DNA from 2 places in the Bacillus jepli genome. Region 1 is predicted to be linked to the other one. Evidence: predicted binding sites of a transcription regulator. Region 1 holds the regulator's gene; the other holds the start of a gene.
The links. The regulator Rex, encoded in region 1, represses fermentation and respiration genes when NADH is low (regulators of the CRP and FNR family bind a similar motif). The targets are predictions, from matches to a motif close to TTGTGAAATATTTCACAA.

Region 1 (5,159 bases):
TAATGTTACTTTTACAGCATTTGCTAATGCATCAACACCACGTAGCATTGCGCGACGAGCATCTTCACTAAATTTAATTTCTTTTGCCATAATTAAGCCCTCCTCAATATAATCAAATGCGCCTTGGCGTATTTGCGCCCGATTTTTTTCGAGCAAGCTCGAAAAGTTTCCTTTGAAAAATCGTGGCATCCGCCGGAGGCATTTAACTTTATCCAGGCTTTTTCTGAATAAAGTTAATGAATCTTATGATATAAAATGCTGCTTTTTATTAACCAATAACAGCTAAAATGTCACTTTCACGTAAAATTAAGTATTCAGTACCTTCGTATTTCACTTCAGTACCAGCATATTTTGAGAAGATAATGCGATCACCAACCGCAACCTCTAAAGCTACCTTTTCACCACTGTCTAGAACACGACCTGTACCAACAGCAACTACTTTACCTTCTTGAGGCTTTTCCTTTGCAGAATCTGGTAATACGATTCCGCTTGCAGTTTTTTCCTCTGATTCAACTAGTTCAATAACAACGCGATCACCTAATGGCTTTAACAAGTGAAACGACCTCCTCAAATAATTTAAATATTAGTTTCGTCTTCTTATTAGCACTCAAACCACCTGAGTGCTAACACAATTATTATATTAAATAATCTCTAGCCATTTTGCAAGTCATTTGATATAGAAATTTGGAAAAAAGATTCATTTTCACATGCATAATTTGTCCACCCTACCTATCCTATGTTACAAACAGGAAAAATAAACCAACAATTTATTTTCTTTCAATGAAATTTCGAATTTGCATTATACTAAAGGAAAGAAATGAATATATGTTACAATACAAAAGGTGGACAATTTTCAATCATTCCGTCTATAAAAAGGAGATTTTCATGAAAGCTAGATATTGGTATGTCATATTAACGTACATCGTCATGCAGTTCTCTGGGATTTTAGGGATTCCGCTTTTACTATCTTTAGGTGTTGGAAAAAACTTAGATCCAGCCACTGCTACAAATACAATTATTGCACTTTGGACTGTTATTAGTTTTGTCGCTGCACTTCCGATTGTTTTATTTTTATTAAGGCAAGATATGAGAGAGAGACATCAGAACTTACGACGTTCCTCTAAAGGTGAGGCAATTGGATGGGCGATTGCAGGTATTTTTATGGCCATGACAGCCCAGGTGGTTGCGGCAAATATTGAAATTCATTTATTTGGCATTGAGCCAGGCTCTGAGAACACCCAAGAAATTTTGACACTGGTAAAATCTTTGCCATTGCTAGTCATTGTTGTTTCGGTGATTGGTCCAATTCTTGAAGAGATTATTTTCCGCCAAATTATCTTTGGTTCTTTATATAAAAAATTCAACTTTTTCATCTCTGGCTTAATTAGTTCATTAATTTTTGCGGTTGTACATATGGATTTCACTCATATCCTTATCTATACGGCAATGGGCTTTACCTTTGCATTCCTCTATGTACAAACAAAACGAATTATTGTACCAATTTTTGCACATGTGGCGATGAATACTTTTGTTGTAGTGGTACAGACAGTTTTTGCAGATGATATAGAAAGGATCATGAAGCAAGCCGAGAAGCTGCAACAGACATTTATTGGAGGCTTTTAATTTTATGCGAAGAACTTCACCTTTTGCCTTGGGCATCATTTACGCATTAATGGGAATTTTATTTACTTATATTGCAATTAATAGTGCAACGGAGACAGTCTGGAACTTTTCCACAATCCTTCTAGCCGTTGTCGCAACCTTCGACTTTGGTGTGGCAATCAGAATGTTTACCCTGCACTTCAAAATAAAAAAAGTGACAAAGGAAAAAAAATAACCTCCATCCGGAGGTTATTTCTATTTTCTGGACTTTTGTTTATTCCATACTATTTGCTGCCATCATTTCCGCTTTGAGTACCTTTCTGTAGGCACTTCTTGATACAAGAATACTGATTTCATATAATCCGAATAACGGCACAGTAACCATTAAATGAGAGATTATTTCAGGAGGCGTAATTAGCCCTCCAATTACTAATAGAATAAAATACGCATATTTTCGTATTTTCGATAAGAACATCGGTGTGACAATACCGAGTCTTGTGAGAAACATGACGACTACCGGCAATTGAAACAAAAAGCCAAACGGTAAGGTCAACTGTAACAGGAATTGAAAATACTCATTAATCCCGATTACCTGGTTAATATCAAGGCGGGCTGCTAACCTCGTCATAAAATTCACAACAAATGGGAATAGAATAAAGTAGGAAAATGACACCCCTACTAAAAATAAGACTACTGAAATCGGAATATAACTCAAGGTTACCTTTCTTTCCTTTTCATACAAACCTGGACTGATGAACGCCCATAGCTGATAGAGTAAAAAAGGAGAGGAGATAACGAGCGCAATGATAAAAGCAAATTGCATATAAATTTTAATTGGATCTGTCATACGGAAAGCATTCATTGTCAGTTCTTTTGCTTCCTCCGCATTTTGCAAGTAAAGAATGACCGGCTCTGCGAGAAAAAAGCTTCCTAATGCAACAATGAAGAAGAAAACGACTACATAAATCAGTCGTTTTCGTAGCTCACCAATATGATCGTAGACGGACATTTCTTTTTCGTTCATATGACTCATCCTATCATTACTTCACATCAGGAGTTTCATTCTTTTTTACATCATCATCGTCATCATCTGCTAAACCTTTTGTTGCGTTTTTGAATTCACGCAAAGTATTACCTGCTGCTCTTCCTAATTGAGGTAACTTCTTCGGTCCAAAAATAAGTAACGCTGCAAATACAATCAATAGGATACTACCAAATCCAAGACTTCCCACAGTAAGTCACCTCCCAACAAGTGTAAAATATATTTCTATTCTTCATTCGAATAATGCTTTAAAAAGTAAACAAGTGCTTGTAATTCAACAGCTAAGTCAATATGGTGAACACGTATATGTTCAGGCACATTGATTCTTGCTGGTGTGAAATTAAGGATACCTTTGATCCCCTTATTTACGAGGCGATCCGTAATCGCCTGTGCTGCGCCAACGGGAACTGTTAAAATAGCAACCGTGACATCATCAGGCAATTCTTTTTCAAGATCATCTAAATGGTATACCTTGACTCCACCAATACTACTACCTACCTTATTATAATCCACATCAAACGCAAGCTCAATTTTTGTATTATTATTTTTTGAGAAATTATAATGTAAAAATGCGGTACCTAAATTACCGACACCTATTAACGTAACCTTTGTTAATTCATCCTGATCAAGGGTCTTACTAAAAAAGGATAATAAATAATTCACATTATAGCCATACCCTTTTTTTCCCAATGCCCCAAAATAGGAAAAATCTCGCCTAATCGTGGCGGAATCAACCTTGACCGCATCACTTAGCTCTGCAGACGATACCCTCTGCTTCCCCGAGGCATGCAGGTTTTTTAAAAACCGATAATAAAGTGGCAGCCTTTTGGCAGTTGCTTGTGGTATTTTTGACTGTTCCAAATTCATGTTTATTCCCCCGCTACTGGCCTTTTAAAATCACCGTTTTTTCCACCTGTTTTTTCAGCTAAATAGGTTGGCCCAATCACCATCCCTTTATCAACTGCTTTACACATATCATATACAGTTAACGCACAAACCGATGCGGCCGTAAGGGCTTCCATCTCTACGCCGGTACTACCCTTTGTTTTAACTGATACGGTAATATGTAAAATATAATCATCTTGGGTCGTCCAATTAAAGCTGATATCGACGCCCTTTAATGCTAACGGATGGCACATCGGAATTAACTCTGATGTTTTTTTAGCTGCCATAATACCGGCAACCTGAGAAACAGCAAGAACATCTCCCTTGCTAACCTCATTATTTATGATTTGCTCATAAATCAATTTATTTACAGTAATACTTGATTTTGCAATCGCTGTACGAACAGTATCAGATTTCTCTGTAATGTCGACCATTCTTGCACGACCCTGCTCATTAAAATGGGTAAATGATGACATATATCGAACCCTCCCATAAACTATACACTATTTTACCACATCTGTCTTTGTAACATCTGTGAACATTATCATTGCAGTTGCTCTATTAAGATAATATAAGATACACTGTTGTTAGAAACAAGAGGTGAAATAGCATGATTTTACTACAAGTAAATCAGCTCAAAAAATATTTTGCTGCTGATCTTATTTTATCCAATATAAAATTAGAAGTACAAACTCGCGACCGCATTGCCATTGTTGGTCGAAATGGTGCCGGAAAATCGACTCTATTAAAAATTATTGCAGGACAGATGTCACATGATGGCGGTGAAATCATTAAGCCGAAAAGTGTCACAATCGATTATCTCGCACAGGACACTGGACTTGAATCAACGCTTACCATTTGGCAAGAAATGCTTACCGTCTTTGCACCCTTACAGAAACTAGAAAAAGACTTACGAAACCTTGAAGTAAAAATGGGGGACCCCTCCGTTTTTGAAAATCCAGCTGACTATCAAAAACTCCTTGAAGAATACGATCAGCTCCAGGTCGACTTTAAAGAACAGGGTGGCTATCAATATGAAGCTGATATTCGTTCCATTCTACACGGGTTTCATTTTACAGAAGAATACTACGAAACAAAAATATCTAGCTTGAGCGGTGGTCAAAAGACACGCCTAGCCCTTTGTAAATTATTACTTTCCAAGCCTGATTTATTGATTCTGGACGAGCCGACAAACCACCTCGATATCAGCACGCTTACCTGGCTTGAACAATATCTCCAAGGCTATCCAGGAGCGCTCTTAATCGTATCCCATGACCGTTACTTCCTTGATAAAGTAGTCAACCAGGTCTATGAAATTTCAAGACACACAAGCACGAAATATGTCGGAAACTACAGCAACTATTTAAAATTAAAGGCTGAAAACTATGAACTTGATTTGAAAAGATATGAAAAACAACAGGAAGAAGTCGAAAAACTAAAAGACTTCATCGCGAAAAACCTAGTCAGAGCTTCAACAACGAAACGCGCTCAAAGTAGACGAAAACAGCTTGATCGAATGGAGCTTATGGACAGACCATCGGGTGATGAAAAATCTGCTTCCTTCCGTTTCGAAATTGAAAGACAAAGTGGAAATGATGTGTTAAGTGCAAAAGACATCTCTGTTTCCTAT
Region 2 (5,159 bases), 310 kb from region 1:
TTAAAAGGACAAAGAAAAATCATCATCAAACAACTAGACGAGCTAAAGAAGAAAGCAAACAACTAAAAAACAATGCCATTCTCGTATATAATTGCCTTCCGGACGAAACGGAAGGCTTTTAAAATGGTTTGGCCGATCTAAAATTGACAATTTCCAAATCATGATATAAAATTATCTTGAATTCAAGATAACTCAATTAAAGATAATGCGCTCGAAGCGAATATTCCGACCTTATTGTTGGAAACTAAATTAACGAATGATAAAAGGAGATAGAAACTATGAAAACAGCAGGCATACATCATATTACTGCCATTGTTGGACATCCCCAAGAGAATGTCGATTTCTATGCTGGTGTTTTAGGACTGCGTCTTGTGAAAAAAACAGTCAATTTTGATGACCCAGGTACGTATCACTTTTATTTTGGAGATGACGTCGGTAATCCAGGTAGCATTATAACTTTTTTCCCGTGGGCAGATGCATATCAAGGTAAAATTGGCGATGGACAAGTGGGAGTAACAACCTACGTAGTTCCAAAGGGAGCACTTCCTTTTTGGGAATCAAGGTTAACCAAGTTCAAGCTCTCGTATAAAAAAACAGAGCGTTTCGGAGAACAGTATCTCCAATTTAATGATATCCACGGTCTGCAGCTTGAACTTGTAGAACGAGAAGAAGGAGCAAACAGTAAGTGGGAATTTGGAGACGTGACCTCTAATGTTGCAATAAAGGGCTTTGGTGGTGCGGTTTTATTTTCCTCACAGCCTGAACAAACTGAAAAACTTCTATCAGTAATGGGACTAGAGCGCATTGGTGAGGAAGGAGATTTTCTTCGCTGTAAAGCTGAAGGTGACATTGGAAATGTGATTGATGTAAAACGAACCCCAGGTGAAAAAGGCAAAATGGGTGTGGGGATCGTACATCACATTGCATGGCGTGCAAAGGATAATGAGGAGCAATTACAGTGGCAACAATACATTGCCGATCATGGCTATGGGGTAACACAAGTGCGCGACCGAAATTATTTTAATGCCATTTATTTTAGAGAGCATGGTGAAATTTTATTTGAAATTGCGACAGATCCTCCGGGATTTGGAATCGATGAGGAATATGAGAAAATGGGTTCAGAACTGAAGCTACCTCCACAATATGAGCCACACCGTCAAAAAATAGAAAATGTCCTGTTACCATTTGAAGTAAGAAATCTGGATTAAAAGGAGATTAAAAATGATTTCAATTGATCCAAATAAGAGTTCGGAAAGGGACAATTATAAACTGTTAATTGGCAGCATTATCCCTAGACCCATTGCATTTGTAACTTCGCTATCAAATACAGGTACGCTAAACGGTGCACCTTTTAGTTATTTTAATATAGTATCATCCAATCCACCTCTCATTTCATTATCGATTCAACGGAAAGAGGGAATTATGAAGGACACGGCTCGAAATATTTTAGAAGGAAAAGAGTTTGTCGTTCATATCGTGGATCAGAGTAATGTAGAAAAAATCAATATCACCGCAGCAAGTCTTCCACCAAATGAAAGTGAAATTGAGCTGGCCAAACTAACTCCGGTTGAAAGTACAACTATAAAAGTTCCGGGGATAAAGGAAGCCAAAATTCGAATGGAATGTGTGTTGGAGCAGGCAATCGAATTAGGCGGTCAGGAACAGCCTGGTTGTGATTTGCTCATCGGTAAAGTGGTCCAGTTTAATGTCGATGAGGAACTATATAACAACGGCCGAATTGACCAAGAAAAACTAGGAGCGGTAAGCCGTTTGGCAGGAAATTATTATGCGAAAATAGGAAACGTGTTTGAAATCGAGAGACCAAAGTAAGTTAAGATTGGTCTCTCTTTTCCTTTTTAGGTTTAATCTTTCGTGGCGTATAATTGATGTCCTCCGAAGAATATACAGAAACGATAATCGTTCCGCCATTAACCCTTGCTCGTATTAAAATCGGTTGATTGTATGTATTTTTAAAAAGAAAATCAGGTCCATACCAGCTTACTGTAGCATCGCGTCCTGGAGGTACATAGCCAACACGTTTGCTGTGGGAATAGCGCTTAACGATCTCAACACCGGCAAGGTCGACAGCATTGAATAGGGTCGACGAGGTTTGGCAAATTCCACCACCGATTCCTTCAATCAATTCACCTCTAATGATTTCAGGAGCAGGCTGATATCCTCTGGCAGCGGTTCGCTTGCCAACAACCTTATTAAAGGAGAAGGTTTCATTTTGAAACAGCACATAACTATCAATGGCCGCAGCCGAAAGAGCAATATTTGTGGCACGCTCTTTATTAGAAGAATTAAAATGCGTCACATATTGTCCAATCTTTTTTACCCGAATGGTTGATAAAAGTTCGCTATCTACACGTGGATAAATTCGCTCAATAGGAACCTCAATAAAATCCTTTTTTCCAAAAAAACTAGAGAAAAACAATTTTGTGAATTTATCCTTATTTAATTTCACGCCTACATGTTCCTTGACGATATCACCTGATTTACCGATCTTTGCGTCCTTTGGTTCCTCGTATACTTGCTCATCTAAATAAGTTAGAAAATCTGTGAATTTTTTGGTGTCCAATGTAGGAACACCGAGCAATGGAAGAGAATATTCAGCACGATTCACGGTCGCGATCGGATCCCCTTTATAGGTTATGTATACATGATCCTGAGGCTGGAATTGCTGAACAGAAAAGAAAAGCATCATAGTCCACAATAATTTCAGTGTCCCCACCACCCTTACGAACATCATTTTTTATAGTATGGTTGGATATTTGAAATTCCATTAATAATAGGGAGAATTTTTTTTGTTTGAGATTGTAACAAAATGTTCAAATTCGAAAAAACACCTGTGATATGCAACACATCAAGGTTTGGAACACTTATGTTAAGGAAATTTGTATTTGCCAAAAACTTCCTTCCTGATTTTGTAACAACTTTTTAAAGTTTTGATGTTATCATCATTTACACAGTGGAAAAAATCAAAAGAAATTATTTTGGAAAAATAAACTTTTAGCTACAGTTTTTCAATATATTACGAAAAAAACAAGTAGCTAAAAAAATTTTGACAACTTTGTGAAGTTGTACACAATTTCTGTATAACGATCATAGTTGTTAAATTAGAGCATCCATTCGGAAAGGAGTACTTTTATGAAAATCAAATGGTTTTTCTTATCGATGGTTATTACTATTGCCACAGTGCTAACAGGCTGTGAACCCGTAATGGTCCTTGATCCAAAGGGTCCACAAGCTGAGAGGCAAGCCCAAGATATCCTACTTTCAATTGGAATCATGGCAGTAGTAGTCATTGTCGTTTTCGTATTGCTAGTATATATGCTTGTTAAATATCGAGCTTCAAAAATGCCAGAGGATTACGAACCACCACATATTGAAGGAAATCCTTGGGTTGAAGCCATTTGTATCGGTATTCCAATTTTAATCGTTGGTTATCTTTCAATTGTTTCTGTACAAAGTAACTACATTGTCGAGTCTGCACCAAAAGGTTACGAAGACCAAGAACCATTGGTGATTTATGCATCATCTTCAAACTGGAAATGGCATTTTAGCTACCCAGAAGAGGATATTGAAACAGTCAATTACTTATATGTTCCAACAGACCGACCACTTGAATTCAGACTTTATTCTTACGGACCAATTACAAGCTTCTGGATTCCACAGCTTGGCGGACAAAAATACGCCATGGCAGACATGATTACGACATTGCATCTTGCTGCAGATGAGCAGGGTGAATTAATGGGACGTAACGCAAACTTCAGTGGTAAAGGATTTGCAGAAAACACTTTTAGTGTAAAGGCAGTTCCTGAAAAAGACTTTGAGGATTGGGTAGACGAGGTTAAAGAGACTGCCGAGCCTCTTACCGAAGAAAAATTCGATGAGCTAATAGAACCTGGCCATCTTGGTCAAATGACGTTTACTGGAACTCACCTAGAATTTGCGCCACCACCAGAACATGATCATGGATCAGCAGATTCTGAAGAAGGTCACGAGGAAGGTCATGACGAGCACGAAGCTCATTCAGAGCATGAAGGGCATTAATATTTAGAAATGCTGCTCTTCACGGATAAAAGTTTCAGGGAAAGTCATTGAATTGTCTCTGATACAGTGTCTCGAGGACAAAAGTTGTGATTGAGGTCTTCGAAATGTCTCTGACACCGTTTCTCGAGGACAAAACAAACAGTGTAAAGCAGGAAAATGTCTCTGATACCACGTATCAAGGACAAAACAAACGGTGTGATGCCGTAAAATGTCTCCGACAGAGCTTCTCACGGACAAATCACGAGGTTAAAAATAAATAAATGTCCTTGATACTATATCTCGAAGACAAAAACGAACTATTCATTAAAGAATGTCTTTAAACATTTTAAATCAATACATTTTGAACGCCGAATTCACTTCATTTGAAAGGAGTAACAACGGATGGAATTTTTCGAACGATTTGCCATACCACATCCTAGTCCAGCCATCTATGCAGCAATGGTCGCAATTGGACTTACCGTAATCGGAATTGTCGCCGGTTTATCCTATTTTAAAAAATGGGGCTATCTCTGGCGCGAATGGTTAACAACCGTTGACCATAAACGAATCGGGATTATGTATTTAATTTCTGCCTTGATCATGCTTTTCCGCGGTGGGGTAGATGCTGTTATGTTACGTGCGCAGCTAGCAACACCAGAAGCGAAGCTGTTAGACGCACAGCACTATAATGAAATTTTTACAACGCATGGTGTAATCATGATCATGTTCATGGCGATGCCGTTTATCATGGGATTCATGAACTATGTTGTACCATTACAAATTGGAGCGCGTGATGTGGCATTCCCACGCTTAAACGCAATCAGCTTCTGGCTCTTTTTTATGGGGGCAATGTTATTTAACATCTCTTTCGTAATTGGTGGATCACCTGATGCAGGTTGGACTTCATATTTCCCACTTGCAGGAAATGACTTTAGTGAATCAGTTGGTACGAACTATTATATGATTGCCTTGCAGATATCGGGTCTTGGTACCTTAATGACAGGTATCAATATGATAACGACCATTTTAAAAATGAGAGCACCTGGCATGACATTGATGAAAATGCCAATGTTCACATGGTCAACTCTTATTGCCAACCTAATTATCGTAACAGTTTTCCCAGT

Region 2: qoxA (cytochrome aa3 quinol oxidase subunit II) is a predicted target of Rex. The motif match lies at 3,074-3,091, and genes of this name have one in related genera.

The regions. Positions count from the first base shown of each region.
Region 1 is NZ_JBDFMO010000001.1:750,081-755,239, forward strand. Features, by position in the region: gene groL (chaperonin GroEL) at 1-90, opposite strand, end outside; gene groES (co-chaperone GroES) at 269-553, opposite strand; gene ABC371_RS03745 (CPBP family intramembrane glutamic endopeptidase) at 886-1,623, shown strand; gene ABC371_RS03750 (YdiK family protein) at 1,628-1,837, shown strand; gene tatC (twin-arginine translocase subunit TatC) at 1,877-2,626, opposite strand; gene ABC371_RS03760 (twin-arginine translocase TatA/TatE family subunit) at 2,643-2,834, opposite strand; gene ABC371_RS03765 (redox-sensing transcriptional repressor Rex) at 2,870-3,511, opposite strand; gene moaC (cyclic pyranopterin monophosphate synthase MoaC) at 3,514-4,005, opposite strand; gene ABC371_RS03775 (ABC transporter ATP-binding protein) at 4,140-5,159, shown strand, end outside.
Region 2 is NZ_JBDFMO010000001.1:439,148-444,306, reverse strand. Features, by position in the region: gene ABC371_RS02150 (ring-cleaving dioxygenase) at 279-1,208, shown strand; gene ABC371_RS02145 (flavin reductase family protein) at 1,222-1,830, shown strand; gene ABC371_RS02140 (VanW family protein) at 1,832-2,707, opposite strand; gene qoxA (cytochrome aa3 quinol oxidase subunit II) at 3,151-4,056, shown strand; gene qoxB (cytochrome aa3 quinol oxidase subunit I) at 4,438-5,159, shown strand, end outside.